Regions from separate parts of the Rhodococcus sp. NPDC059969 genome, predicted to be linked through region 4. Evidence: riboswitches for the same ligand, from Rfam matches in the RefSeq annotation. Region 4 holds a riboswitch; each other region holds the start of a gene.
The links. Region 4 has a riboswitch for cobalamin ahead of ACFWAD_RS15590 (ABC transporter substrate-binding protein). Riboswitches for the same ligand answer to the same signal wherever they lie in the genome.
Positions count from the first base shown of each region.

Region 1: linked by a shared signal. The riboswitch ahead of metE (5-methyltetrahydropteroyltriglutamate--homocysteine S-methyltransferase) and the one ahead of ACFWAD_RS15590 (ABC transporter substrate-binding protein) in region 4 are both predicted to bind cobalamin.
Region 2: linked by a shared signal. The riboswitch ahead of ACFWAD_RS18315 (CbtB domain-containing protein) and the one ahead of ACFWAD_RS15590 (ABC transporter substrate-binding protein) in region 4 are both predicted to bind cobalamin.
Region 3: linked by a shared signal. The riboswitch ahead of ACFWAD_RS21625 (FecCD family ABC transporter permease) and the one ahead of ACFWAD_RS15590 (ABC transporter substrate-binding protein) in region 4 are both predicted to bind cobalamin.

Region 1 covers NZ_JBHWUF010000002.1:94,733-102,211, reverse strand. The annotation lists gene ACFWAD_RS09385 (CGNR zinc finger domain-containing protein) at 1-18, opposite strand, end outside; gene ACFWAD_RS09380 (DMT family transporter) at 87-1,034, shown strand; gene ACFWAD_RS09375 (ABC transporter ATP-binding protein) at 1,080-2,018, shown strand; gene ACFWAD_RS09370 (ABC transporter permease) at 2,018-2,812, shown strand; gene ACFWAD_RS09365 (sensor histidine kinase) at 2,813-3,937, shown strand; gene ACFWAD_RS09360 (response regulator) at 3,934-4,563, shown strand; gene ACFWAD_RS09355 (helix-turn-helix domain-containing protein) at 4,780-5,217, shown strand; cobalamin riboswitch at 5,321-5,522, shown strand; gene metE (5-methyltetrahydropteroyltriglutamate--homocysteine S-methyltransferase) at 5,681-7,479, shown strand, end outside.
Region 2 covers NZ_JBHWUF010000006.1:159,698-167,176, forward strand. The annotation lists gene ACFWAD_RS18305 (NAD(P)-binding domain-containing protein) at 1-1,115, shown strand, start outside; gene ACFWAD_RS18310 (CbtA family protein) at 1,173-1,949, opposite strand; gene ACFWAD_RS18315 (CbtB domain-containing protein) at 1,940-2,134, opposite strand; cobalamin riboswitch at 2,159-2,297, opposite strand; gene mhuD (mycobilin-forming heme oxygenase MhuD) at 2,386-2,694, opposite strand; gene ACFWAD_RS18325 (alpha/beta fold hydrolase) at 2,740-3,477, shown strand; gene ACFWAD_RS18330 (HIT family protein) at 3,462-3,887, opposite strand; gene ACFWAD_RS18335 (LuxR C-terminal-related transcriptional regulator) at 3,926-6,547, opposite strand; gene ACFWAD_RS18340 (hypothetical protein) at 6,840-7,479, shown strand, end outside.
Region 3 covers NZ_JBHWUF010000008.1:144,353-151,831, reverse strand. The annotation lists gene cysK (cysteine synthase A) at 1-407, shown strand, start outside; gene epsC (serine O-acetyltransferase EpsC) at 413-991, shown strand; gene ACFWAD_RS21645 (hypothetical protein) at 1,050-1,352, opposite strand; gene ACFWAD_RS21640 (cation diffusion facilitator family transporter) at 1,381-2,328, opposite strand; gene ACFWAD_RS21635 (alpha/beta hydrolase) at 2,339-3,277, opposite strand; gene ACFWAD_RS21630 (TetR/AcrR family transcriptional regulator) at 3,426-3,938, shown strand; cobalamin riboswitch at 3,955-4,092, shown strand; gene ACFWAD_RS21625 (FecCD family ABC transporter permease) at 4,208-5,215, shown strand; gene ACFWAD_RS21620 (ABC transporter ATP-binding protein) at 5,212-6,030, shown strand; gene ACFWAD_RS21615 (ABC transporter substrate-binding protein) at 6,027-7,088, shown strand; gene ACFWAD_RS21610 (CbiX/SirB N-terminal domain-containing protein) at 7,085-7,479, shown strand, end outside.
Region 4 covers NZ_JBHWUF010000004.1:379,412-386,890, reverse strand. The annotation lists gene ACFWAD_RS15595 (MMPL family transporter) at 87-2,207, opposite strand; cobalamin riboswitch at 2,279-2,425, shown strand; gene ACFWAD_RS15590 (ABC transporter substrate-binding protein) at 2,541-3,536, shown strand; gene ACFWAD_RS15585 (FecCD family ABC transporter permease) at 3,533-4,573, shown strand; gene ACFWAD_RS15580 (ABC transporter ATP-binding protein) at 4,588-5,385, shown strand; gene ACFWAD_RS15575 ((2Fe-2S)-binding protein) at 5,382-6,152, shown strand; gene phoA (alkaline phosphatase) at 6,190-7,479, opposite strand, start outside.

The DNA.
Region 1 (7,479 bases), on a different contig from region 4:
GTCACCAGCAAAATGCACTTTGACTCCTGAGCTGTATCAACCTAATGTCAGCATCGTAATCGCTTTTACTCCTGACGGGTGACGACGTGAACTCTCGCAACGGCTTGATCTTCGCTCTGCTGTCCGCGGCAACGTTCGGCGTATCGGGCCCGTTCGCGAAATCTCTCATCGAATCAGGGTGGTCCCCCGGCGGCGCAGTATTCGCGCGCGTTGCCGGCGGCGCACTGGTGATGATGGTGATCGCAGTAGCCACCCAGTGGAATCGCCTACGCCAGGTGAGCGCCCACACGCGAACGGTACTGCTGTACGGGGTGTTCGCGATCTCGGGCGTTCAACTGTGCTTCTTCAATGCCGTGCAACATCTTTCGGTCGGAGTCGCCCTGCTGCTCGAATACCTTGCACCGATCATCGTCATCGGGTGGGTGTGGATCACCAAAGGCGCGCGCCCGAGTGTGCAGACACTTCTCGGTGCAGCGGTTGCCCTGATCGGTGCCGCCGTGGTGATCGACGTCTTCGGATCGGCGGAGATCAGTGCCGTCGGCGTCGCCTGGGGATTGGCGGCAGCTGCCTGTCTTGCAGTCTATTTCGTCATTTCCGAGCGCGCGGACGGCGACCTCCATCCCGTTGTACTCGCGGCGTCCGGGCTCACCGTCAGCGCACTGGTCATCGGCACCCTCGGACTCGTCGGCATCCTCCCCTTCCAGTTCTCGGCCTCGAACACCGTCGTGGCAGAACACTCGGTGGGCGTGTGGCTGCCGGTAACGGTTCTCGTCCTGGTCAGCACCGTCATCGCCTATCTCACCGGCATCGCCGCGATCACGCTCCTGGGACCAACCATCGGATCCCTGGTAGCGCTGACCGAAGTGCTGTGTGCGGTTGTCGCCGCCTGGATCCTGGTCGGGGAGTCCGTCACCGCACTACAAGCTGCGGGCGGTGCAGCCATCATCGCCGGTTTGGTCCTCGCCCGACTCGGCCAGGTTGCACCGAAACAGATACCGGCCGACCCGATGACAAATGTCATGGCAGAAGAATGACGGACGGACGAGGGTTCACGTCCTCGAAGCGAGCAGATTCTATGTATGACCTCAGCACAGGCACTGCATCCACTCAGTGAAGGATCGACACACGACGCCGTCCGGTTGACCGGACTTCGCAAGAGTTTCGGCACCGTCGACGCAGTCAAGGGAATCGACCTGAGCATCCGCCCCGGCGAGATCGTCGCGTTCCTCGGCCCGAACGGCGCAGGCAAGACCACGACCATCGACATGATTCTCGGCCTGTCTCGGCCGACGTCGGGCGAGGTGAGCGTCTTCGGAATGTCACCTCGATCAGCGATAGCGCGCGGACTCGTGTCCGCAGTCATGCAGACCGGCGGGCTGCTCAAAGAACTGACAGTGGCCGAGACCGTACAGCTGACCGCCAGTCTGTACGCCCATTCCCGTCCGGTCGACGAGGTGCTGGGGAGAGCCGGAATCCTCGACATCTCCGATCGCCTCGTCAGCAAATGCTCGGGCGGACAACAACAACGCCTACGATTTGCGATGGCGTTGCTGTCGGACCCGCAATTGCTCATTCTGGACGAGCCGACCACCGGCATGGACGTCGAAGGGCGACGGGACTTTTGGTCCGCCATCCGCGCCGACGCCGATCACGGTCGCACTGTGCTCTTTGCGACGCACTACCTCGAAGAAGCCGATGTCTACGCCGACCGCATCATCCTGGTCCGGCAAGGCACCGTGGTCGCAGACGGGACCACAGCCGAGGTCAAGTCCATGGCGTCCGGACGGACCCTGCGCGCGACAGTCCCCGGCATCACCGACGAACTCCTGCGCGCGATTCCGAACTCGGACGCCGTCGAGGTGCGTGGCGAGTCACTGCTCGTGCACTCGGGTGACACCGACGCCGTTGCACGGTTCCTGTTGACCAACACGCAGGCTCGCGATCTCGAAATCGTCTCCCGCGGTCTCGAAGACGCCTTCATCGCGCTCACGTCGAACAACTCCGAAGGACAGAAGTGATGACCACTGCAACCGAACCGAACACCTACGGGGCCGAGCGAACCGTCGTACCTCTCGGCGGATTCAACACGACGCTTCTGCGACTGGAATTCCGTCGTCTGACCCGCAATCGGCGCACGATGATCTTCACGCTCGTCATGCCGGTTGTCTTCTTCCTCGTCTTCGGGCTCGGTCAAGGCGACGACGATCACGGGATCGGGCATGGCAATGTCGCCGCGTACATCATGATCAGCATGGCGCTGTACGGCGCGATGCTGGCCACGACCAGCGGCGGAGCGATGGTCTCGATCGAACGGGCGTCGGGATGGAGCCGGCAACTTCGGCTGACTCCCCTGACGCCAGTCGCCTACATCGCCGTCAAACTGATCATGGCAATGCTGCTCGGGCTCGTCTCGATTCTCGTGGTCTACGCCGTCGGCTCGTTCACCTCCGCTCAGATGGACGGATCACTGTGGTTCACAACAGCATTGATCGCGTGGCTGGGATCGTCGATCTTCGCGGCGTTCGGCCTGTTCATGGGATATCTGCTGCCCAGCGAGAACGTCATGCAGTTGCTCGGGCCAGGACTGGCCCTGCTCGCCTTCGGCGGCGGACTCTTCGTGCCGCTCGAAGACGGTTCGGTATGGGCGAGCATCGCGCAGTTCACACCGATGTTCGGCATCAACGCCCTCGCCCACGCACCGCTGACGGGCAATAACATTCACTGGACCTGGATCGTCAATATCCTGGTGTGGTTCGCCATCTTCGCCGGCGGAGCGATCTGGCGATTCCAACGAGATACGGAGCGTGTGTAGTTGTCGGAAACGACTGACCGAAACGATTCCGTCGCATTGCCGCGACGGAATCGTTTCGGCGTTCTCTTCGCGGCGGTCTGGATGGTGTTTCTCGGCGGACCGCTGATCGAGGGATGGAATCTGCGCGACGAACTGCGCGGCTGGACAGGGATTCTCGCGACGATCGCCTTCGGTGCGCTCTACCTCTACACCTTCGCCACAACGCAGCAGCGGCGACGAATGACGATGACTCGGCCGACGATTCGCGAAGCTGCACTGGCTCTGACCGCCTTGACCGCATTGGCCGCTGTGATGATCGTCAGCGTCGGGCCGACGGGATTGGCAGCGGCCCCTTATCTCGCGGTGACAGCGGTGACGCTGCTCCCGACCGTCGCGGGCGGCATTCTCGCCTTGGTGTTCGCGGCCTCCGTGGAGATAGTGAGCCTCTCGTCAGGGTGGGGAAATTACTCCGGCCTCTCACTCGGTGTCTGCGCGGCCGCATTTGCGACATGGGGCATCATGTCGCTGATCAGCCGTAACTTCGCCATGCTCCATGAGCGCGAAGAGCAGGAGCAGCGAGCGATCATGGAGGAGCGAACGAGGATGGCGCGCGATCTGCACGACATACTCGGGCACTCACTGACCGTCATCACGATCAAAGCCGAATTGGCCAACCGCTTACTGGACGTGGACATCGAACGCGCGCGCAGCGAACTCGACGACCTCGAAAGACTCTCTCGCGACGCGTTGGCAGACGTCCGCTCGGCAGTCGAAGGATTTCGTGGGATTTCGCTACCCGTCGAGATAGCACGTGCGCGAGAGGCATTGCGTGCGGCAGGGATCGACGACGAGGTGCCGAGCAGTACCGACATGGTTCCTACGCGCCTTCGTGAACTCTTCGCATGGACGATCCGTGAGGGCGTGACCAACGTGGTTCGACACAGCGGGGCAACACACTGCCGGATCACGGTCGACGAGAAAAGCGCGACTGTCGTCGACGACGGACACGGGGCCGGGTCGGTGTCTTCCGGCAACGGACTGATCGGATTGCGAGAGCGAGCCGGTGCGTCGGGCGCACGAGTGGTCATCACTCATCCCCAGCCGCAGGGGTTTGCACTTCAGGTAGTCGAACAGGAGAAAGTGTGAGCAACCAGGGCGAGCGGGCATCCATACGGCTGCTCTTGGCGGACGACCAGGCACTCGTGCGAGGAGCGCTGGCCGCGCTGCTCGATCTGGAATCCGACCTGTCCGTAGTGGCCGAGGTCGGCCGCGGTGACGAGGTAGTGGCCGCCGTTCTCGAGCACCGCCCGGATGTTGCGCTTCTCGATGTCGAGATGCCTGGCATGGACGGGATCGCCGCGACGGCAGCCCTTCGCGAGGCAGCACCCGACACCCGAGTCCTGATCGTCACCACGTTCGGACGTCCCGGATTTCTTCGCAAAGCCCTGCACGCCGGGGCCGGCGGGTTCGTCGTCAAGGACACGCCCGCCAGGCAGCTTGCCGACGCCGTCAGACGTGTCCATGCCGGATTGCGCGTCGTCGATCCCACCCTTGCGGCCGACAGCCTCGTCAGCGGCGAGTCGCCCCTGACAGAACGTGAGACCCAAGTCCTTCGGGCCGCACACGACGGCGCACCCGTGGCAGCCATCGCTTCGGAACTCTTCCTCTCCCCGGGAACGGTTCGAAATCATCTGTCGGCCGCGATGGGTAAAACCGGTGCCACGACCCGTGCCGAAGCCGTCAGAATCGCCGAGGCGAACGGCTGGCTCTGATCAGAACGGGAGAGAACCCGCTTCCCGGCAAATAGTTCGCCGCTCGTTCATCGATGGCAATTTGTCCAGATCACTCAAAGTAGGGACCTTATACCCTAGGGATTTGCCCAGAAAACTACCCGGTCACGCAAGTCCGAAACAGCTAATCGTTCGATAACTGGCTATGATGCAGTTAATTGAATTGACGGAGCCTGTGTAACGGGGAAGGGGCGTCTCATGTCGAACCAGTTCAACGATCGATTGAACTCGCTGTTCGAGACTGCCGACTTTCACGTCACCAATGCGATGGTCGTTCGCGGCATGACCGAGTTCGGTTGCCGCATTTCGACTCCGTATCTGTCACAACTGCGCACCGGCGTCCGAACCAATCCGTCACCGGAAGTGGTCGCCGCCCTCGCGCACTTCTTCAACGTCCATCCGGACTACTTCTACGCCCCGTCCGACCACACTCCGCCCGCCATCTCCGGTGGCGAAGCTGACCTTTCTCTGCTCGAACAGTTGCACAACGTGCGCCTGCGAAACCTCACCTCGCGAGTCGTCGACCTCTCACCGTCGTCGCAGGATCTGCTCGTGGAAATGGCGGAAAATCTGCGCTCCTCGGAGAATCTTCCGCGCGTACCACCGGACTCGAATTCCTACATGTCTCGCGCCTAGTGCTTCGTCGACTCTCCTTGACTGCTCAGGGAGGGTTGGCCTTATGCTGGTCGATGCAGCTGGTTCGCCCGGCACGGTCATGAGGAGCCCCGAAGACCGTTCCCGGCGTCGAAGCCCCGTCAGCGCAAGCTGTCGGAGTGAGAGGGAACCCGGTGAAAATCCGGGACTGTCCCGCAGCGGTAAGCAGGAACGACCGCCGTTTATGTGCACTGGGCATCCGCCTGGGAAGCGACGGCCAGTAGGTTCGATCCAACTCGATCGAGTGCCCGCGAGTCCGAAGACCTGCCGACTGTGTCGGGCACGCCGTGCCCGACGGTCCACCGCCTCGTGGAATGGGCGTGTAGATCTCCATCGGACCTCGTGTGCGGTGCGGGCAGTGCTGCCCGCCGAAACTCGAGGTCTCGTGAGGTGTACCCGTCTGCCGGCAGTGGCCATCAATGCATTGGCAATCTGGAGAAACTCCGTGACAACGACATTCACTTCGACCGTGCTGGGCTCACCGCGCATCGGTCCTCATCGAGAACTCAAGCGGGCAACCGAAAGCTACTGGGCGGGGCGCATCGACGCCGACGCCTTGCAGAGCGTGGCCCGTGACCTCCGTCGGCAGGGCTTGGCCGACCTCCGTGACCTGGGCCTCGACTCAATCCCGGTCAACACCTTCTCCTTCTACGACCAGATGCTCGACACCGCAGTTCTTCTCGGCGCACTACCCGATCGCGTCGCGCCCGTCACCGATCCGTTGGACCGCTACTTTGCAGCTGCCCGTGGGACGGACACCATTGCGCCGCTGGAAATGACGAAGTGGTTCGACACCAACTACCACTACCTGGTGCCGGAGATCTCACCGTCCACCACTTTCGAACTCGACCCGTCCAAGGTCTTGTCCGAACTGGCAGAAGCGCTTTCCGACGGCATTGCGGCCCGCCCGGTCGTCATCGGACCGGTTACCTTCCTGCTGCTCTCGAAGGCTGTCGGCACAGACGAGCCGCTGCTCTCGCGGCTCGACGAGCTACTCCCCCTCTATGCGGACCTACTCGGCCGGCTCGTGAAGGCCGGTGCAGGGTGGGTCCAGCTCGACGAACCGGCGCTCGTGGGCGATCGCACCGACGAGGAGATCGAAGCGGCACGCGCTGCGTACGAACAGCTTTCGGCACTTTCGGAGCGACCGTCGATTCTGTTGGCGTCGTACTTCGGTTCGCTGCGTGACGCGTTGCCTGCACTTGCTTCGACCGGCGTCGAAGGATTTGCCGTCGATCTGGTGGCCGGTCAGGATTCGATCGGCTCCGTACCTGAACTCGCCCGCAAACTAATCGTCGCCGGAGTGGTCGACGGACGAAACATCTGGCGATCGGATCTGGACTCGGCACTGAGCACATTGGGCGCTCTGCTGGGGAGCGTCGATACGCTTGCCGTCTCCACGTCGTGCTCTCTGCTGCACGTTCCGTACACGCTCGACGCGGAAGCCGGGGTCGACAAGGCACTGCGCTCGTGGCTCGCGTTCGGCACCGAGAAGGTCAAGGAAGTAGTCACTCTCGCAACCGCTCTCACACAGGGTCGGGAATCGGTGGAGGACGAGTTCGCTCTGGCGCGAGCGGCCGCCTCGACCCGCAAGGACGATCGCAGACTCAACGACGCGAGTGTTCGAGGCCGTCTCGACGCCGTTCTGAACTCGGCGACCGGTCGCGCGCCCGCCGCCGAGCGTCGCGCTGCCCAGGAAGAGTTGCTCTCTCTTCCGCCGCTCCCCACGACGACCATCGGCTCGTACCCGCAAACGTCGAAGATCCGTATCGCTCGCGCGGCGCTGCGCAAGGGCGAGATCGACGAAGCCGAGTACGTCAACCGTATGCGCGCCGAGATCGCCGAAGTTGTTGCGCTCCAAGAAAAGCTGGATCTCGACGTCCTTGTTCACGGTGAGCCGGAACGCAACGACATGGTCCAGTACTTCGCGGAGCAGTTGGACGGGTTCTTCGCCACCGCCAACGGGTGGGTCCAGTCGTACGGCACCCGCTGCGTGCGTCCGCCGATTCTGTACGGCGACGTCTCGCGTCCGAAGCAGATGACCGTCGACTGGATCACGTACGCACAATCGCTGACCGACAAGCCTGTCAAGGGCATGCTCACCGGGCCCGTCACCATCCTTGCCTGGTCCTTCGTCCGCGACGACCAACCGCTTGCCGACTCGGCAAATCAAGTCGCACTGGCCATTCGAGACGAGACGGTCGATCTGCAGGCCGCCGGAATCGGAATCATCCAGGTCGACGA
Region 2 (7,479 bases), on a different contig from region 4:
ACAACTGGCCGGTGTTCGCGCCCAAGGACAAGATCGGTGACTGGCTCGAGATGTACACGAAGGTCATGGAGGTTCCGTACTGGAGTTCCACGACCTGCACCTCCGCGTCGTTCGACGAGAAGACGCAGGAATGGACCGTCGAGGTCAACCGCAACGGCGAGAAGCTGACGTTGCGTCCCAAGCAGTTGGTGATGGCGACCGGTATGTCCGGCAAGGCCAACGTTCCGACGTTCCCCGGCCAGGACAAGTTCCTCGGCGATCAGCACCACTCGAGCAAGCACCCCGGACCGGATCAGTACGTGGGCAAGAAGGTCGTCGTGATCGGGGCCAACAATTCCTCGCACGACATCTGCGGCGCTCTGTGGGAGAACGGCATCGACGTCACGATGGTGCAGCGCAGCTCGACGCACATCGTGAAGTCGGATTCGCTGATGGATCTGGGCTTGGGTGATCTGTATTCGGAGCGCGCCCTCGCTGCCGGAATGACGACGCACAAGGCCGATCTCACGTTCGGTTCGCTGCCGTACCGGATCATGCACGAGTTCCAGATCCCGGTGTACGACGCAATCCGTGAGCGCGACAAGGACTTCTACGATCGCCTCGAGAAGGCGGGCTTCGAGCACGACTGGGGCGACGACGGTTCGGGCCTGTTCATGAAGTACCTACGACGCGGCTCGGGTTACTACATCGACGTCGGTGCGGCCGAACTGGTTGCCAACGGGGACATCAAGCTCGCGCACGGCAACATTCGTGAGCTGACCGAGAACAGCGTGATCCTCGAAGACGGTACGGAATTGCCTGCCGACGTCGTGGTCTACGCGACCGGCTACGGCTCGATGAACGGCTGGGTGGCGGATCTGATCGGGCAGGACACCGCGGACAAGGTCGGCAAAGTGTGGGGCCTCGGCTCGAACACGACCAAGGACCCGGGACCGTGGGAAGGCGAGCAGCGCAACATGTGGAAGCCGACGCAGCAGGAAGCGCTCTGGTTCCACGGCGGCAATCTGCATCAGTCGCGGCATTACTCGCTGTACCTCGCGCTGCAGTTGAAGGCGCGCTACGAGGGCATTCCGACGCCGGTGTACGGGCTGCAGGAAGTGCATCATCTGAGCTGAAAAAACTGCTGTGCGCCTTTATTAACCGCCCGCGGTTAACAAAGGCGCACAGCAGGTTCAGCGAAGGGCGTACTTCTTTGCCACGTCGGCGTTCTTGGTCGCGCGCTCGGTGAGGAAGGCAAATGCCAATCCGAGTACGAGCCACAGTGTCGCCTGCGTTGCGAGCGAGGAAAGTCGGAACTCCCACAGCAGAGTTGCCGGGAAGTCCTCGCCCACCTCGTTGATGCCGGGAAGCGAGACGTAACCGATCGCGACGATCACCAGGAACGCAGCCACCGGAGCGGCGATGCGCACACTGAGGAACTCGTGTCCGGAAACTGCCTTTGCTGCAGCTGCCGCCGCAGTGACGGACAGCAGTCCGAGAATCACGGCCGCCAACCACAGGAGTGTCCGCTGGTTGATGGTGTCCGGATCTCCAACGGCCGGCGGGTTGGCCGGGTACTTGAAGAACGGCACCGCCTCGATGGCCAGCCAGCCGCCGACGGCGATGGTGATCGCCAACAACGGCCCGGACATTCCGGTGAGTCGTCGCGCGTAGTTGGCGACGACCGAGAAGATCGCGCCGAGTGCGAGTCCGGCCAGCGCTGTGGCCAGGAACAGCCCGGCGCGCTGCCCGTCGCGGCTCACCAGTGGTTCTTCTTCGTCACCGTGTGAATGCCCAGCGGCTTCGCCGGCATGTTCTCCAGCGGCACTGTTGGCTTCTTCGATCGCAATGGCAGCGTTGACGTGGGGTTCACCCAGCACGAACGCAACACCGCCGGCAAGAATGCCCGCGATCAAACCAGCCAACAATCCACGAATGAGAAGCTTCGTGAAACTGTCGACTAGTGGCACGGCAGGCCCATCAAGTGGCGTCCGTCGTGCATCAATTCATGCATGTACATGCCGGTGCGAGAGATCGCGCCCTGGTCGAATCCGACCAGGTAGAGAGCCAGCATCGCGAACAGAACGACTGCAGCGGCGAGGAAAGCAAGACGAGTCGAATCGATCGACGTATCGGGAGAATAGGCGAGAGCCATCGAAGCCTCCTGGGATTTTCGCGTCCCCTAGGTCCATGCGATGGCCGAAGTGTCTGGCTGTCGAATAGTCGTGCCGAAAAAGGCACTTCACCTCGAATTACAGTGGCGCGACCGCTCCGGGCTTTCACCGGATTCCTGTCGGACCATCGCGTTTACATGCGAACTTTTGCACTACTGCCCGCACCGTGTCAACGCGTGAAGCCGAGATGACCGTCGATTGTGCCCGCACGAGCGGGCACAATCGTTCGAGATCAGCTCTTGGCGGCGACGTCCAGGACAACTTCGAACTCGAGCAACGACGCACCCGAAGCGACGGGCTTCGCGCGTTCGCCGGAGTGTGCTTCGCGGGCCGGACCGTCACGCCAATCGGCGAACGCCTGCTCGGACTCCCACTGCGTCACCACGAAGTAGCGGCTTTCGCCGGCGGTGGGGCGGAGAAGCTGGAATCCGAGGAAGCCCGGGGAGTTCTCGACTGCGTGAGCGCGTGCTGCGAAGCGCTTCTCCAGTTCGGGGCCGGCGCCCTCGGGGACCTCGATTGCATTGATCTTCACGACTGCCATGAAAGCGACATTACCCGTGTACCTTCACCGCGTACCGTGACACTCGTGTTGCATGACGAAGGTGGAACGGGACAGCCGATTCTGTTGTTGCACGGACTCATGGGCAGTTCCCGAACGTGGCGTCGCCACGTGCCGTGGATCCGCGAGTTCGGCCACGTCTACACCTTCGACGCCGCCGGTCACGGCAGGCCGGCGCCGGCGGAACTGACTACCGAGGCATTCGTCGAGGACCTGACATCGGCCGTTTCCTCCATCGAAGGTCCGATGATCGTGATCGGTCATTCGATGGGCGCTCTGCACGCGTGGTGCTTCGCCGCTGCGCATCCCGAGAAGGTGTGTGCCCTGGTCCTCGAAGACATGGCCCCGGACTTTCGCGGACGCACCGCAGCGGATTGGGCGCAGATGATTTCGGCGTGGCCGCAACCGTTTGCTTCCGAGGACGCGATGAAGGAATTCTTCGGCCCCGTCGCCGGCCAGTACTTTCTCGATTCCTTCGACCGCCGCGACGACGGGTGGTACCTGCACGGTGACGTCTCGACCTTCCGCGACATCTCGGAGGAGTGGGGCACGCGGCACTTCTGGGATCAGTGGAAGGCGATCGAGGCGCCGACTTTGCTCATCGAGGGGGAATTCACCATCACCCCAGAAGGACAGATGCGAGAGATGGCCGAGCGGCCGCAAACCCGGTACGTACGTATTGCCGACGCCGGTCACCTGGTCCACGACGATCAACCGCAGCGTTACCGCGACGTCGTGACGGAGTTCCTTCAGACGGTGAGCTGACTGCGGATCGACGAGCCCACCTGCTCCAGTTCGACGGCTCGTCTGGCCAGGAGTCCGGCAGCGAACTTCGCCTTGTCGCCGCGATGGCGGGGGACGACGTGCAGGTGCGAGTGGAACACGGTCTGGCCCGCGGCGCGACCGTCGTTGACCAGGAAGTTGACGCCGTCTGCGGCGATGTCGCAGCGCCGTAGAGCGCCGGCGATGAGCGTCCCGACGCGGAACATCTCTGCGCCCTCATGGTTTTCGAGAGCATCGAGGTTTTCTGCATGACGCTTGGGGACCACCAGAGTGTGTCCGCGACTCACCGGTCGGGCGTCGAGAAATGCGAGAGTCGTCTCGCTCTCGTGAACGAGAATCGCCGGCTCGGTCAGTGCGACGATCTTGCAGAAGACGCAGGTATCGGTGCTCATGTCTACAGAATGTAGTCCGAATCAGATCCGATCCGGGACTACAGCAGGCGCAGTTGACGTGCCTTCGTGATCGCTTCGTTGCGGTTGTGTACGTCGAGCTTCTTGTAGAGAGTGCGTAGTTGAGTCTTGACGGTGTTGACGGAGACGTACAGTTTGTCCGCCATCGCGGCCGACCCCATTCCGAGCGCCAGGAGTGAGAGGACCCGCTGTTCGCGTTCGGTCAGCTCCACGATGTGCACGAATTCCGGAAATGATTCAGCTCGAGGCATTTTCGCGAACTCGGTGAGCGCTCGCGAATTCGACTTCGCCATCGATTCGAGTTTCTCGACGTCTGTCGATGCGATGGTCGCGAACGAACGCAGAAGTCCGGTTTGCTCCGCGATACTGCACGCTCTGGACCATTCCTGAGCGGCGAGGCGTGGCTCACCCAATTCGGAGTGTGCAACCGCCTGCACCAGAAGCGATTCCATCTGAGCCCGCGGATAGGATTCGCCCGACCAGTCGAACTGGTGACACAGCGCCACGGCGGCCTCGTTCTGGCCGATCCGTTGGCGCAAACGTGCCACCGACGCGAGCGTCCACGGGTTGGCTGCAGGATCAGCGATATCCTTGGCCAGAGCAACTGCCTTGTTTCCCTCGCCGAGTGCGAGCAGGAGGTCGATCTCCGCGGATTGCAACAGAGGAAGCGCGAAAGATGTAGCCGTGTACTGCATGGAATGCGCTTCAATCGCATTGTGGAGCAACGGCAGAGCGGAAGATGCAGTGCCCTGAGCCAGGGCGAATTGGCTGTGCGCATAGACGACGAACGCCCACAGTTCCTCGACGTCGGACGGAACGCCGAGTTCGGTCAAGGCGATACGTGCGTCATCGAAGTCGAGCGTGTCGAGAGCGGTGAGAGCCCGTGCGGTCAAGCCGGCGATCTTGACCACAGGTTCGAGCCAACCTCCGGGGTCCGGATGCTTCTGCTCGAGTTCGAACCAATGTGTGGCCTGTCGCGGCTCACCTGCCAGCGCCCAATTCAGCGCGGCACTGCCGGCAGAGTTGCGAGCGATGAAGTCGACTCCTCGAGACAGGGCACCGTGGTACGCCATTCGAGCTTTGATCGTGGATTCGGTGAGTCTGCCGCTCAATTGAAAATTGATCGCCCATTGAAGTCGCATGAGGGGGAGTTGTGCGCTGACGGTCTCCGGGTTGTTCTCCAGCGCACTGCGACTGAGGTGAGCCAGGCGCCTGGTGGTCTCTGCCGCGAGTCCGTACTCGCCGGCGAGCCTGAGCATGATCGATTGGACACAGCCGATGCTGAGGGCGTCTTTCGCCTCAGCCGCGGCGCCGAGTTTCCACAGTTCGGCGGGCGATTCGGGCAGCGAGTCGACGATACTCGCGCGCTTACTCGGATGCATGGTGAACAGGGCGCGGCCGGCCTGGACCGCGGAGTGTTTGACGGCGGCCTCCACCGGAATCCGTTGAAGTGCAGAGCGAACCGTGTCCAGGCTGCTCACGATCATCGTCACCCAATGTTGTTCGACGATGTCTACTGCGAGGGTCCAATTCTGTGCCTCGATCGCATAGTCCAGCGCCGACGCGTAATGGCCGACGTCGAGTCGATTGTGGGCAAGGAATGAAAGACGTTGCGACGGTTCGATTCCGGTGCGGGTGTGGCGCGCGAGTAATGATTGCCGAATGGCGGGCGGCAATTCCCAGGTTTCGTCGGCCTCGCTTTCTGAACGCGACAGCAATCCGGCAGTCTCCAGTGTCACCAGTCTCGCCCGAATTCGACGAACGGTCTCTGCAGCATCGTGGTGCTGGGACTCGAACAGGACTGCGGCGATGTCGACGGTGATCGATCGAGCAAAGGCGATCGCGAGCAGGAACTCGTGTTGCTTCACGCGCTCGGCGATGGCGAGGACGGAACCAGTCACGTAGTCGTCTGTCGCCTGCGCGACGTTCTCCTCGATTACCTGCCGGCGGTTGTCGCCGCCTGGAATTTTTGCGACTGCGGCAGCGGCGGCGCGGACCAGCGAGGGAAGCCCACCAGTCAAAGATGTGATTCTTTCAGCATCGCCCGCAGCCGTGTGAGCGTCGGTCTGTTCCAGTACGTGGGCGGTATCGGCTGCCGTGAACAACAACTCGTCCGCGCTGACAACCTCATGATCTGTGTCGAGAAGGTACGGCTCGGAGAACATGCCGAAGCCTGAGAGCGTCACTACGAGGTCAAGATTGTGGCAGCGAGTGAGGAGTTCGATCAATTGATCGTCCAATTCCGGTTCCGGCACCAGATCCGGCCTGATCAAAACGAGCAGCACGGGGCGGGGCAGATCGTTCAAGGATTTGATGATCGCGGTGAAAGGATCGGCGAGATCACCGGCGTCGGGTAATGCTATCCCGGCGGCGTGAATTCGCTCCAGGACCAGCGCCCAGAAGGTTGCGAGTGTCGATGAAGGAGCTGGCGCCGAGACCCACACGAGAATTCGTTCGGAGGCCAGATTGGCGCGTAGCCACGACGCGATCAACGACGATTTTCCGTAGCCGTTCGGTGCACGGACGATGGTCAGAGCGGCGCGGCGGTCGAGTTTCGCGAACAGAGCCTGCCGGGGAATCGACACGGCAATCGTGCGTCTTTCGGGAATAGCTGCCCAGTCGTGGCCGTCCATCCCGAACATCAACGCGGCCCCTTTCTCCTTGCGCGCCCGCGGTAAATGGAGAGTTTGGGCGGATTGTCTCGATCCATCTATCTACAGGGAGGAGCGTAGCTGGTGCGAATCCAGAGCGTGCCATCCCGGGCAATTCACCCGGGACTTCACCCTGGGTGAGAGAAGTTCACCCACACAATCACGCCTTCACCATTGGCTTTCGAGTCCCTCGAGCGACTTCTATGGAACGTAGCTCGGGATTCGCCAAATGCGGCCGAGAGTGCCCGCCAGGGGCCCGAGAGTCAGACATCGAAGGAGCGTCGTGAGAACTCGTCTGTCAGAGGTGTGGCCGAAGGCCGCTACGGTCGGACTCCGGCCGAGGGCGTGGCGCCGAGGAGTACGAGGCATCGGCGTAGTTGTCGTGACCGGAGCTCTGGTGGTCGGCGCTGCTGCGCTCGGCGTGCTGCCGATGCAGTCGGATGTTCGATTGGCAGCCGAAGGAGAGTTCGTGCCTCCCTTCACCGTCGAGCTGACGGCGATCGACGGTGCACCGCCCTTCGATCCCGCTGACGGTCCAGGGCTCGATTCGGGACCGTCCAACGGCATTGTCCGAGAGGGTGATCCGGTGACGTACGTCGTCGACATCGGTGTTCGAGACCAGTCGCTCTCGGACGTGGTGGTGCAACTTCCGGTGCCTCGAGGTTTTACTCTGCCGTCCGTGCCGGACTACTGCGGAGACGACTCGGGCATCGACGAGGTCGGGTTACTCTGCCGGGTAGGGGATCTGGAAGCAGGTCGATACGTCACTCGAACCGCGACGATGACTGCAGGTAATCGGGACGACGCTGACGGTTTACCGATAGCGGCAGTGGTCACTGCGGATCGGGGTGCGGTGCGCGTGCGGTCGGGCGACGTCACCGTGCGAGTGTCGACTACCCCGGGAGTGTGTGATCCGCAAGGGA
Region 3 (7,479 bases), on a different contig from region 4:
GCATCGGCACCGGCGGCACTATCACCGGCGTCGGACGCACCCTTCGCAAGTACAAGCCCGAGGTCAAGATCGTGGGCGTCGAGCCCATCGACTCGCCGATCCTCAACGGTGGCCAGCCCGGCCCCCACAAGATCCAGGGAATCGGCGCGAACTTCGTGCCCGACGTCCTCGATCGCGAGATCTACGACGAGATCATCGACGTCTCGTTCCCCGATTCCATCGAGGTCGCTCGCGCACTCGGTACCAAGGAAGGCATCCTGGGCGGCATCTCGTCCGGCGCCATCGTCTGGGCAGCACTCGAGTTGGCGAAGCGTCCGGAAAACGCCGGCAAGCTGATCGTGGCTGTCGTGTGCGACTTCGGCGAGCGTTACATCTCCACCCCGCTGTTCGAACACATCCGGGACTGAGACTTGTGAGTATCCTCGGGACAATTCGCGAGGACCTGCAGGCTGCGCGCGGTCAGGATCCTGCCGCGCGCAGCAATGTGGAGAACGCGCTCGTTTATTCAGGGCTGCATGCCATTTGGGCACATCGGGTTGCGCATCGCATGTGGGCCGTCCCTGCGCTACGCGGCCCGGCGCGAGTGCTCTCGCAGATGACACGCTTCGTCACCGGCATCGAGATTCATCCCGGTGCCACCATCGGTCGACGGTTCTTCATCGACCACGGCATGGGCGTCGTGATCGGGGAGACGGCCGAGGTCGGCAACGATGTGATGCTTTATCACGGCGTCACTCTCGGTGGCCGCTCACTCGAGCAGGTCAAGCGCCACCCGACGCTGGGTGACCGGGTCACGGTCGGTGCGGGTGCCAAGATCCTCGGGCCCGTCGTCATCGGCGAAGGTAGCGCTATCGGCGCCAACGCCGTTGTGACCAGGGATGTTCCGGCCGAATCCATCGCGACGGGTATCCCGGCGGTGGCGCGGCCACGGACCACCAAGGAGAAATTGGTGGACCCGAACAGCTACATCGATCCAGCGATGTACATCTGAAGCACTCCTTCTTCGATGGCCACCCTCGTGTAGACGGCGGGTGGCCATCGGCGTCTGTTCAGGCTCGCGTCAGGTGCCATCCGCGACGTCCCAGTACGACGGCCGTCGCAGCGCCCAATGCTGCTCCGATCAAGGGATAGCAGGCCAGGACGAGCCAGCGCGGTCCGTCTAAGGGTTCGTAGGCGGTGGCTATTGTCGACTCGTAGTCCCGAGCCATCTGCACGTCCCGGAACGGTACGTAGGAACCCTGATAGACGATGGTCTCGTCAGGGCTGGTCATCACGTCGATCAGACTGCCCACCAGGGGAATTCCCCCGACGACAAATCCCAGAACCGCCAGAATCGCGATCAGTGTGCGCATCGCCCGAGCCTATCGCCCGGCCGGAAGTTCAGACTGTGATCGACGGTTCTTCGGGGGTCGAGAGGGTCAGGATCGCCCGCACGACACGTGGGCTCTGCTCGAGTGAGCGTTCGAGTTCGCGCAACGTGTGAGCCACTCGCGATTCCACGTAGTCACCGACCAGATCGACGCTTGCCACCAGATACACCTGCCGCGGCCCGAGGTATTCCATGCGCAAGAACGTGATTCGGTTGATCTCTGGTAGTTGGGAGAGGGCTTCGACGGCTGCTGCCCGCAGCGTCGGTGAGGCCTCTTCGCCCACCAGGAATCGGCGGTTGCGATCGATCAGGATGATCGCGATGACTCCGAGAAGTATGCCGACGAAGATGGAGCCGAGGGCGTCGGGGATCGGTGAACCGGTGATCTGGTGCAACAGGACACCGACGAACGCGATGACCAAACCGATAAGTGCCGCAGCATCTTCGGCGAACACGGCCCGAGTCGTCGGGTCGGATGTGTTGAGTGCCTGGGTCATGACGTCGCGGTTCACGGCGGACGCTTCGTTTCGGAGTTGTTTGTACGCCTGCCGGAACGAGATGCCTTCGAGGATGAACGAGACGCCGAGGACGGCGTAGGCGACACCGAAGTCGGACGCCGGTTCGGAATGGAACAGTTCCTGGATGCCATGGGTGATCGAGACACCCGCGCCGAGTGCAAACAGTCCGAGAGCAGCGAACATCGACCAGATGTAGGCCTCCCGACCGTAGCCGAGTGGCTGGTCTCGGTCGGGAACCCGTTTCGAGCGGCGGTTCGCGATCAGCAGCAGCACTTCGTTGCCGGTATCGGCCCAGGAATGGGTGGCCTCGGCGACCATCGAGGCAGATCCGGTGACGATCGCGGCCGCGGTCTTGGCCCCGGCGATCAGTGCGTTCGCCGCAAACGCCAGTACGACCGTCGTGGTGCTCTCGTCGGCCGATGCTTCCGTTTCGGTGCTCACGATTCTCAGGCTAGGCGGGTGACGACGGTTTCGTGCGGTGACGCTCGGCGACGGAGCGCAGCAGTGTGGCGACGGCGTCGTAGAACTGCGTCAGGCCCGGCTCTTCGACGGGAAAGTGCCCGCACCCTTCCAACATCACGGATTCGGTGGGTGCGTTGATGCGGCGAAGGAACTCCAGGCTCAGCTCGGGCGGTGTCCATCGGTCGTCGGCCGGGTGGGTGAGCAGGACGGGTGTCGTGCGAAATGATTCGGGCGCGGTGTGCTCGAACGAGAAGTAGCTGCTGAGAAATCCGAGTGGCACCCGAACACCGCCGCCGCGCGGATCCGTCGCACACAGCGTCGCGAGTTCCCGATTGCTGCTCATGTTCGCGACGTCGGCGACCCAACGGATGGGCACGCGGATACGGCCCACCAGTTGTTCGGTGCGGCGCATCAGGGGAGCGCCGTAGACACCCATCGGGCCGAACCGCGCCGCGGCAGCTCTGGCCGATGGATCCGAGGAATCGAGCAGGCAGGTAGCGACGACGGCGTCGGCCAGACCGGTCCGCGCGGCCACCTCGTAGGCCAGCAGACCGCCGATGCTGGCTCCCAACAACACCAGCGGCCGATCGTCGGCTGCCTTCTCTGCTCGGACGAGATCGCAGAGAAGATCGACCCACTGCTCGTACCGGACGCCGGCGGGATCGGCTACGACGGTGTCGCCGTACAGCGGAAGGTCAGGGAAGAGGACTTCGGCTCCGAGTTTCACGCCGATCCCGGCGAACGGCCACAACGCGCCCGAGTAGCCGCCGGCGCCGTGGATGCCGAGAACACGAACCGGCGCGTCTGGAACCACGGCCCGTGCGACGTGGACGGTGTTGCCGTTCCACTCCCACCACGTCGGGGTCGGCGCCGGCATGTGGTCGGTGTACCGGTCGGGCATAAACTTCGAGTAATCGGCGCTGGTCACCTACACAATTCTCGGTATCGGCGTCGCGGCTGACAACTCGCATCGGAGGACCGTGTCGACTCGGCGGAAAAGGCCCTCCCAGCAGCGCTCGAGGGCTACCTACGACGCGATCCTGGAGGCAGCTACTCGCGTTTTCGCTTCGGAAGCCATGGCAGCGACCACCAACCGGATCGCTGACGAAGCAGGGGTGTCGGTGGGCTCGCTCTACCAGTATTTCGGCGACAAGTACGAGATCCTCTCGGAGTTGGCGAACCGTCACGTGAGTGCTGCGCGGGAGAGTTTTGCGCTCTGCCTTGCCGACATCGTCGAGCGTGAGCTCACCCCGGACGAGGCCGTCCGGATGTTGGTGGAGTGCGCGGTCGAAGTGAACAGTAAGCCGCGAGAGTTCTTTCACCTGCTCTACGATCAGGTTCCGCGTACGCGTGAGCTCATCGAGCAGGTCGAAGGAATGAATCGGCAACTGGTACTGGGTTTTTCGGAGTACTTGCAGAGCCGCGGTTTCAGTGCGGAGGATGCGTTGCTGACGTCGCGGCTGACTGTGACTGCCGTGGACAGCCAGGTGCATCGGGTTGTGCTGGAATCGGATTCACCCGAAGAACTTCGAGTGCGAACGGAAGCCGTCGTGCGGCAGGCGAGATCGATGATCGCGTCGGAATCCTGATCCGGTGTGCGGAATGGTGACCACAGTCCGTTATGGTTCTGACGTCATCATCGAGGTAATGGGAAGTCGGTGCAATTCCGGCGCGGTCCCGCCACTGTGAGGTCGTCCACGCGTCGACCGTAGCCAGATACCACCCTCGTTGACGTTGTGTCATGCCACGAGGATGGATCGGTCACACCATGAATGCTGTTGGCGGAGCTCTGTCTCCACCTACCCACCTGCCTTCGCCGAAGGCTGGTGCACCTCGAGGACGACTCAGTCCGGGTATCGTGCTGCCCATTCTGCTGGTCGTCACCGCGGTCTCGGCTGTGTGCGCGTTGGCCTTCGGATCCGAGATGCTCCCCGTGTCCACCGTGGTGGACGTGGTGCACTCGCGCTTCGGAGGCCCGGCCGTCACACGCTCGGATCTTGCGATCGTGTGGGGGATCAGGGCACCTCGGGTGCTGCTCGGTCTGGCAGTCGGCGCTGGTCTTGCCGTCGCCGGTACGGTGGTGCAAACCCTCGTCCGTAACGCTCTCGCCGATCCCCACCTGCTCGGAGTGTCGTCCGGCGCGAGTGTCGGTGCCACCGCCGTTATCACCACCGGACTGTTCGCCGGTGCCGGAGTATGGGCGCTCAGCCTCGGTGCGATGATCGGAGCTCTGGGAGCTGCGATTCTCGTCTTCACCATCGCGACGCTGCAAGGCGGCATCACTCCACTGCGATTGGTTCTGACCGGGACTGTTACCGCGTCCGCGCTGTCGGCGATCGCGAGCTTTTTGGTCCTGCGCACCAACGACTCCCAGGCTGCGCAGTCCGTATTGTTCTGGCTCCTGGGAAGTTTGGCCGGTGCCTCCTGGGACAAGTTGTGGGCGCCGGTCATCGTTGTGGTCCTGCTGACGGCAGCGGTGTTCGCGCTGCACGGTTGGTTGGACGCACTGGCGGCTGGGCCGGACGTCGCGGCTTCCCTGGGTATTCCCATCCGAACCCTTCGAAACGTGTTGTTCGGAGTGCTGGCGGCGTTGGTCGGCACGATGGTTGCGGTGTCCGGTGCGATCGCCTTCGTAGGCTTGGTCATACCGCACGTGACACGCATGATCGTCGGAGCCAGACATCGAGTGGTGTTGCCGGCGGCAGCGCTGATCGGGGCGTCGTTCCTGGTGTGGGTCGACGTCGTGGCGCGGACGTCGTTGCGGCCGACAGAGATCCCGCTGAGCGTGGTGACCGGGGTGATCGGTGCCCCGCTGTTTCTCCTGCTTCTCGGCCGTCGGCGCTACCGTTTCGGTGGTAGTTCGTGAGCGCCCGTGCACTGCCTCTGACTGCGTCCGGAGTAGTTGTTCGCATCGACCGTCGAACCATCGTCAAGGGCGTCGACATCGTCGCTGACGCCGGTGCAGTGGTGGGTGTGGTCGGTCCGAACGGTTCAGGCAAGTCGACTTTCTTGCGTGCTCTCGCCGGTCTCGGACCGATCGCCGGCGGTGACGTTCGCGTCGGCGGCGAGTCCGTGCACGCGATGTCGGCGCGTTCGCGGGCCAAAGCCATTTCTTTTGTGGCGCAGGAAGAGCAAAGTCCCGCCGACCTGTTGGTTCACGAATACGTGACTTTGGGGCGCACCCCACACGCAAAGCCCTGGAGCGTCGGCGGAAAGCACGAGAATGCCGTCGTCGATCGTGCTCTGGGCGAGGTCGGAATGATCGAGCACCGATTCTCTTCGATGGACACGCTTTCCGGTGGAGAGCGTCGGCGGGTATTTCTTGCCCGGGGACTCGCGCAGGACGCCGGCGTACTCATCCTCGACGAGCCGACCAATCATCTCGACATCCGGCATCAACTCGAACTGCTCGATCTGGTCCGGTCGTTGGACCGGACGGTGATCATGGCACTGCACGACCTCGATTTGGCTGCAGCAGTGTGCGATCGGGTACTCGTGCTCGCGGACGGAGTTGCCAAAGCCTTCGGTCATCCCTCCGACGTACTCACCACCTCGGTGGTCGCAACTGTTTTCGGCGTCGAGACTTTCGAGCTCGTGAACCCTGCGACAGGCCGTTCACACCTCGTATTCGAATCACGAAATTCTCAACCACAACACACATTTTCGGAGAGTGCACTTTGATACACGTCAAGACCCGCGCGTCGTTCGGTGCGGTCGCAGCCGCGACAGCGTTGTTGGCCGTTTCCGGCTGCACAGCGACCGCACCCCTCGACGAAGCCGCAGACAAGACTTCGGTCACGCTGGAGAACTGCGGAACGGAAAGCACTTTCCAACTTCCGATCGAAAAAGTTGTTGCCACAAGCAATGCGGCCAATATCGGCACCATTCTCCGAGTCGGCGGACTGGATCGTCTCGCTGCAGTCGTGTTGAACACCAACAACGACGCGGTCATGGATTCGATGTTCGGTCCTGGAATCGCCGACGTTCCACACCTGGACGGAACGATCACGATGGAGACGATTCTGGGTAAGCAGGCGGACCTGGTGGTCGGCTCGTACAGCGGCTTGTTCAAGGGAGCCTCCGGTGTGACGCCGGAATCGCTGCAGGGCAACAATATCGACTCATATGTGATCTCCGACAGCTGTCGGCAGAGTGCCGCCGCGGATTCCGCGCTCGGAACGATGGGTCCGTGGGATGCCCTCCGTGCAGACGTGACGAATTACGGAAAGCTGTTCGGAACCGAGGACACTGCCGCAAAGGCGCAGACCGAATTGGATTCGCGTTTGGCACGTCTGGAGTCGGCACCGGATGCGGGCGACAAGCCGAAGGTGCTGATCTACGACAGCGGTGAAGAAGATCTGTACACCAGCGGAGGTAATGGAGCCCCCAACGGAATCATCGATGCGGCCGGGGGAACCAATGTGTTCGCCGACGTCGACAACACCTGGTTCAAGGCGAGCTGGGAGACCGTCGCGAAGTCCGAACCCGACGTCATCGTGATCATGGACTACAAGAAGAGTGCCGACGAAGTACAGGGCAAGATCGACGCGATCAAGAGCCGAGAAGGCCTACGTGACCTCGACGCAGTCAAGCAGAACCGCTTCGTCGTACTTCCTCTCGCCATGTTCACCAGCGGATTCCCCAACATCTACGGCGCGGAACAGTTGCGCGCGAAGATCGAAGAGTTCGGGCTGGCTCCGTCGAGCAGCATCGACTGGACAACCGCGCCGTCGGCATGAGTGTCGACAGTGGTTCGCGTCGGGTGATCGTTGTAGTGCGGCCGACGGTGAGCGGCCTCGACGAGGCGGCTGCACGCCGGCTGCTTGACGCTGTTCAAGCGGGCACCGACGTCGACGTTCGCGTTGCGTATCTCGATGTCGCTTCGCCGAGCCTTCACGAGGAACTCGATCGAGCCCATGCCGATGGCGTGGGCAACGTCGTGTTGATTCCAGTTGCGGTGCCGAGGGATCGGTACCTGCTCACGTGGACAAGCAAGGCGGTTGCGAACTGGCGCGAAACCCGAATCGACGCCGAACTGGAAGTGACGCTCCACGAATCGGAATCGCTCGAAGGTGCGGTGGCCGGGCAGGTGATCGACGAACTCGACTCGGCGGGAAAGCCGATTACAGC
Region 4 (7,479 bases):
GATCGGGCAGTCATCCTCGAGGACGACTGCCCGATCAGGGAAATCCACTAGTGCGCGATCAGTGGCCAGAAATCAGTGGCCCAAAATCAGTGGCCGATGCCGACCTTCGCATGAAGCTTTTTCATCCACGCGGGAGCCCACCAGTTCGCTTCGCCCATCAACTTCACGAGCGAGGGCACGAGCAACATGCGGATGATGGTCGCGTCGACGATCAGTGCGACGATCATGCCGACGCCCAGGAACTTCATCACCGACAGCCCGGACATCGCGAAGGCCCCGGTCACCACGATCAGGAGTAAGGCGGCAGCCGTCACGATGCGGCCGGTGCGCTCGGTTCCGAACTTGACCGCTTCCTCTGTCGTCGCACCCGCGTTCTTGGCCTCGACCATCCGGGACATCAGGAAAACCTCGTAGTCCGTGGACAATCCGAAGACCACCGCCAGGATGAGCACAACGAACGTCGCTTCCAGCGGAGTTTGACTGACCCCGAGGAGTTCGACGCCGTGTCCGTCCTGAAAGACGAAGGTCAGGACGCCGAAGGTGGTCGCGAGGCTCAGGGCTGCCATCAGCACCGCTTTGATGGGCAGGACCACCGACCCGAATGCAAGGAACAACAGGATCAGGGTGGATCCGACCATGATGAGGATCATCACCGGTAGCCAGTGCAGGACGGCGTTGTTGCCGTCGTCGACCATGGCTTGACCGCCGCCGACAAGCAGCACCGTTCCGTCCGGAGCGGAGATCTCTCGTAGATCCGTGACTGCGGCGCTCTGCGATTGGGGCGTGGATCCCTCGCTGTACAGCGCCTGAACCGCGATGAGTTGATTGGTGCTCGCAACCACGGTTGCCTGACCGATGCCCTCGACCTGACCGGCGGACTCGGCGATCGCTGCACCTTCGGCCGGGGTGAGAGTGTTCCCGTCCTCGGCCTGCAGGATCATCGTCGCGCCGTTTCCGGTCTGCGGGAAGTCGTTGACCAATGTATCCATCGCGACACGAGCGGGGTCGTTGTCCGGCAGGGCGGTGTACGAGAGCTCTCCCAGACGGGCGCCGAGCAGAGGCGAGGCCATCACGAGCAGCACGGCGACGATCGTCACCGAGACCGCCACCGGACGCTTCATCACCCACGTGACGACGCGGCCCCAGAATTTGCGCGAGCGTTCCTCGCCGCGTTGTGCCGCGTCCTTGCGCCACGTCAGGGCATTGATGCGGTGACCCAGAATGGCAAGCAGCGCAGGCACAGCAGTCAGCGACAGGACGGCCGCGCTCAGTACCGCAGCGATCGCGCCGAAGCCCAGAGATCGGATGACGGCCTGGGGGAAAACGAGCATGCCGCTGAACGCACAGATCAGCAGTAGACCCGAGAACATGACGGTGCGACCCGCCGTCAGAACTGTTCGCTGGGCAGCAGCTCCCGGATCCGAGCCTGAATTCAGTTCTTCACGGAACCGGCCGACCACGAAGAGTCCGTAGTCGATCGCCAGTCCCAACCCGAGAAGAGAAGCGACGTTGATCGAGAATGAGGACACATCGGTGATCAAGGTGAGGATCCGGAGAACCGCCAATGCGCTCAGGACGCTGAGTACGCCCACGAACACCGGAACCGCGGCAGCGACGACGCCGCCGAAGATGAAGACCAGCAGCACCAGAGTGATCGGAATGGCGATGGCCTCGGCAACAACCAGGTCTTTCTCGAGTTTGGTGTTGAATGCGACGCCGACGACGGTGTTGCCCGCGAATTGTGCCTCGGCGCCTTCGACTTCGAGCTTCGGCAAGAGATCGGCGAAAGTGGCCGGCGTGACTCCCGAGTCCGGTGCCAACGTGATCGCAACGGCGCCCATGGATCCGTCGTTCGAGAGCAGACTGGCCTTGGCCGCCGCGTCCGTTCCCCAATACGACTTCACCGACGCCGTCGGCACTTCCGTTTTGAACTGGTCGACCGCGGCCGTCACCGCCGGCCCGATGTCGTCCAGGGTCTTACCGTCGGTGGGTGAGTAGATCGCGATGATGTCCGGGGTCTGCGGTCCGAGATTGTCCTCGATGATGTCGGCGACCTTCGCGGAGTCGCTGCCCGGATCGATGAATCCGCCCTGGCTGAGCTTGCCGAACACTCCGAGTCCCCACACTCCACTGATGAGAACTATCAGAACCGCGAGGCTCAGTACCCACCATTTCCGGGCAACGACGGTTTGGGCCCAGCGTGTCATGTATCAACTCCGGTGTGTGGGGGCGTCTGGCCAGATCGACTGTAGTGGGCGTTTGGTCTTGAATCGGAAACGTCATGCATACTGCTCGAAGCACTTGCAAGCCACGCGTGTGGGGGAAGCCGGTCCGAATCCGGCGCTGACCCGCAACGGTAGGTCGATTCTCGGTAGTCACCGAGCGTCGGCAAGCCCGATTACCCACCGCGCGGTGTGCGACATCCATTCGTCGTGGTCTACGAAAAGGAAGTCCAGCAGGAGCTCTGGCCGAGGATCAGCGTGCGGGCGGAGTTGTCTGTCGGATTCTCATTCGTGGCTCAGAGCCCTTACGAGGTCCCCGTGTCACTTCAGTTCTCCCCGTCCCGTGCCGCCGCCGTTCTTGTTGCGGTCGCCTTGGTTTCGGCAGGTTGTTCCAAAGGCCAGGAATCAGAGTCAGCGTCTGCTGCGGAATCCTTCGCACAGCCGGTGTCCGTGACCAACTGCGATCGCGAGATGACGTTCGATTCGCCGCCGCAGCGCATCGTGTCCTTGAACGGACACGTCACCGAAGCCCTTATCGAGATCGGCGCGGGTGATCGGATTGTCGGTCGGGCGTACAGCGACAACCCACCAACTGCTGAGACGGCCGATCAGTTCAACAGCATTCCCAGTCTCTCCGACACCTTCCCCAGCATGGAGCAAGTCCTCGACGTCGATCCCGACTTCGTGGTCGGAGGAATGACCAGTGCCTTCAACGAGAAGCAAGGGCGTTCACGAGACGCCTTCGGCGAGCGAGGAATCAACACCTTCCTCTTCTCCGAATACTGTGGCACCGGTTTCCCCGACATCGGATTGCTCGAGAACGACTACACACAACTCGGTCGACTCCTGGGCGTCGAAGATTCGGCCCGCGAGGTAGCCGAAGAGATCAGCAGTGGTCTCGATTCCGTCCGCGCATCGGTCGGGGACGCAGCGCCGGTGCCGACCTTCTTCTACGACAGCGGTGACCAGGTTCCGACGACAATCGGCGGAGTCGGCGTCGGTCAATTGGTCGCGGAATACTCCGGTGTCTCGAACATCTTCGCCGAAGGGACAAAGCCCTACATCGACGCATCGTGGGAAGCTGTTGCCGAGCGTGCACCCCAGGCGATCGTGGTCATCGACTACGGCGACAAGACAGCCGAGCAGAAGATCGACTTCCTCCGTGCCCAGCCGTTGATGGCGACCACCCCTGCTGTGCAGCAGAACCGGTTTGTCGTGGTCCCTCTCGCGGACCTGTTCGAGAGTTCGCGGTTGGTGCGTTCGGCACAGACCATCGCGACGGCCTTCCATCCGGGCGCTGACGCGGCGAAGTGACTCGCACGCGTTACGGGTACGGCGCCCTGCTCGTCGGCTTGGCGTGCGCCTTGGCGATCGTACTGGGGTTGGCCGTCTCCTTGGGATCGGTTCGCATTCCCGTCGGTGACGTGTGGGCGATAGTCGGAGCTCGTTTGGCGCCAGGGACTTTCGAGACATGGTGGACCGCGGCGCGGGAGTCGATCGTGATCGATTCTCGCTTACCGCGTGCCCTCACGGCTGCGGTGGTGGGTGCCTCCTTGGCGATGTCGGGTGCTGTTGCTCAGGTTGTCACACGGAATCCTCTTGCCGACCCGTATCTGCTCGGAGTTTCGTCGGGTGCGGGATTCATGGTGGTGCTCGTGTCGGTGCTGGGTTTCGGCGCCGGCCTCCTCGGGGTTTTCACGATTCCGGTCGCAGCATTCGTCGGGGCGATGATCCCGTTGTTTCTCGCACTGCTGATCGGCGGCCGGTATCCGCAGCCGACCGCGATTATTTTGGTGGGTGTCGCGCTCGCCCAGATATTCTCGGCGCTCATCACCTTTTGCATCCTGGTGTTGGCCGACGATCGGCACGTGGCGTCGGTGATGCACTGGCTCGCCGGCGGATTCGGAGATGCGCGATGGTCGACGCTGATCTTCCCGACAATCACACTGGTCGTCGTCGGCACAGCCCTTCTGTTCAGTTCGCGATGGATGGACGTGTTGCAGACCGGTGACGACGGGGCTGCTGCACTCGGTATGAACGTCCGACGGTTCCGTGTCTTGTCCTTGCTCGCGGTCTCCGTACTGGCGGGCGCAGCAGTCAGCGTTGCCGGTGGAATCGGTTTCATCGGTCTGCTGATCCCGCATCTGGCCGGCTTCATCGTCGGCACCAGAGCAATTCGACTGCTCCCTGCTGCAGCCCTGCTGGGCGCCGTCGCGATGGTTGCCGCGGATACCGCTGCGCGCTCGGTGGCGCAATCCACTGAAGTCCCGGTCGGGGTGATCACCGCCCTCGTCGGTGCGCCGATTTTCGTCTGGATGCTCTACCGGCAGTATCGGAGGCTCGAACAGTGACACAGGCCAGAACAGTGACACTCCCGAAAGACTCTGAAACTGCGCCCCTGCTCGAACTCGTCGAGACCCGGGCGCGGCTCGGAAATCGCGAAGTGTTGCGCGGCATCACTTTCGCAGTCAAGTCCGGTGAAATATTGGGCTTGGTCGGGCCGAACGGCAGTGGCAAGACGACGGCGCTGCGCTGCTGCTACAACGCTTTGACGCCGACTGGTGGCGCAGTTCTGATCGATCAGACCGACTCGACGACGCTCTCGCGCAAGGACATCGCCAAAACCATCTCGGCGAGCGTCCAGGAACCTACTGTCTCGGCGGGTCTTTCGGTTCGCGAATCGATCGCACTCGGACGAACTCCACACCGGAGCTGGTTGGACCGAAGCACGGAGCGGGATACCGCCATCGTGGACCGGTGCATCGAGCAGGTCGGTTTGGTCGAGCTTGCCGGACGAGACGTGTCGACCCTGTCGGGTGGTGAGCGGCAACGTGTCTCGATAGCTCGCGCGTTGGCTCAGGAGCCCAAGGTTCTGTTGTTGGACGAGCCGACCAATCATCTCGATCTTCGGCACCAGCTGATCGTGATGGAATTGCTGGCCGAGCTTGCTTCGGCGGGGCTCGCGGTTGTGGTCACGATGCACGATCTACGGTTGGCAGTCGAGTACTGCGACAACCTTGCTGTGCTCACCGATGGTGAACTCCGCGCGTGTGGGTCTACGGTCGAGGTGTTGGACGAGCCGTTGTTGGCCGAGGTTTTCGGTATCAGGGCGCGAGTCGAACGCGGAGTACGCCCGCGGATGGAGATATTGGGGCTGGCATGACGGAATCTATAGCCGGGGTCTACGCCCGTATGGCAGCAGCTGTGCCGTTCTTCGACGACCTGACCGCGTATCCGGAAACGGTACCCGCGGTGTTGATGACCGACCCCCAATGGTTGGCAGCTCGCGTCGCCGATACGGCCAAGCGATGGGGGAGCGCGGACAGTCGAGTCAACGGCACGTTGTGGTGGTACTCGGCCAGCTCAACGCTGGCAGGCATTCCGATCGGAACCGGAATGGTTACCGGGTTCGCGGCCGATCCGTCGCTGGATGGTGGACGGATCTTCCTGCGTGACAACGGCTATCTGGGTGGGTTTGCTGCCGGTTCGGTCATTCCGATCTCGCAGAGTGTGGCGGAGTTGGGTCGCGCGATGTTCGGCTCGCTCGGTCCCGTGATCGAGGTACTCGCCGACGTGTCCGGCGTTCGGCAGCAGGCGCTGTGGGCGATCGCGGCGGACTCCATCGCCAATCGCAGCCTTGACGCGGCCGGTAGGGCGCGGGAGCGTGGAAGTGCATTTGCTGCCGGCCTGATCGATGTTCTCCGCGGTGAGAACCCGGGCATTCCGGCCCCGCGTTTCGTTGATGTCGACCGCAGTGAAAGTGTTGTGCGCGTTTCCAATCCATTGGAGCCGGTGGCATTCGGGCGACGTAGATTCACGCAGCGGGCGTCGTGCTGCCTGATCTACGAGGTGCCCGGTGAAGGAAAGTGCACCAGTTGCCCGAAGCGCGCACCCGAAGATCGGGTGCGCGCCTTGGCAGCTCTGGTGTGACTGGACCCAGGAATTACCGGGTCGGGTGTTTCTCAGGTCAGTGCGCTGCGACCTTGGAACGGTCGAGCCCCAGCGCGTCGGTCATCGTGAAGAACAGATCGGTTTGGTCCGTGAGACCGCTGACGTTGGCCGCATGGGGGCCGAAAGCTGCCACGCGCAACTGAGTTCCGGTATGTCCTTCGGACTCGACGGCCGGATCTTCGGACGTTCCGTAGCTGATCGTCATCTCCGAGCCGTCCTTGGTGGTCAGCTTGCGGGTCAGGCCGGGGTAGACGATTTCCTGGGCGCGCTCGACCGGGATGTTCTGGTCCTTGGCGATGGTGGCGATGTCGTCGGCGCTGACATTGGTGACGATCTGACTGGTGTGAGCGTGGTCGGCTGTGACGATGACCAGGGTTTCTCCGTCGGTCTTCGCGAATTCGAGTGCCTTCTGCACAGCTTCGTCGAGGTCGACGGTTTCACCGATCTGACCGCATGCGTTGGCTGCGTGATCCTGCTTGTCGATCGAGGCGCCTTCGACCTGGAGGAAGAATCCGTTGTCGTTGACCTTCAGTAGGTCGATGGCCTTCTGAGTCATGTCCGCGAGCTTGGGTACGTCGGAGGTTCGCTTGGGGTTGTCGACGCAGGTTTCGGCGGGCTGCAGGTAACCGTCGCGGGTGGCGACGGATCCTTCCCAGCGGACGGGCATGTTGCCGTCGGCGAACAAGCCGAGCACGGGCGCATCCTGATCGGCCTTGCCGACCTCGTTCATCTCGGCGACGTTCTCCACCAGCTGGTAGCCGCGAGCCGCGGCCTGCTCGTTGAGTGTCTTGCCCTGCCAGTCACCGGCTTTCGCAGTCTCGGCGAAGGACTTGGCACCACCGGCGAAGGTGACGTCGGCGCGGGTGTCGAGGAGCTGTTCGCTGATCGATCCCTTGCCGCCGTTCTCGAGGGCGTTCTCCGGGCAGGACTTGGACGTCGCCTCCGGTCCGTAGCACTTGCGGCCACTGACGTGCGCGACCTGCACTGCGGGGGTGGCGTCCTGCACCTCGGCGGTGGAGACGTTGCCGGTGGCCTTGCCGTTCGCCTTGGCGATCTCGAGGACGGTCGACTGGGCCTGACCCTTGATGTCGACGGAAATCGCGCCGTTGTAGGTCTTGGTGCCGGTGGACCACGCCGATCCGCTGGCTGCGGAGTCGGTGACGTAGTCGGGCTTGCCGTCCTTGGTCAGTGCGTAGTGCGTGTACTGGCCGGTGATCGGCAGGGCGTCGAGACCGGGGAAGCTGCCGGCAGCGCCCTCGGCGTAGTTGCGCGCGGCGGTGATCTCCGAGTCGCCCATGCCGTCGCC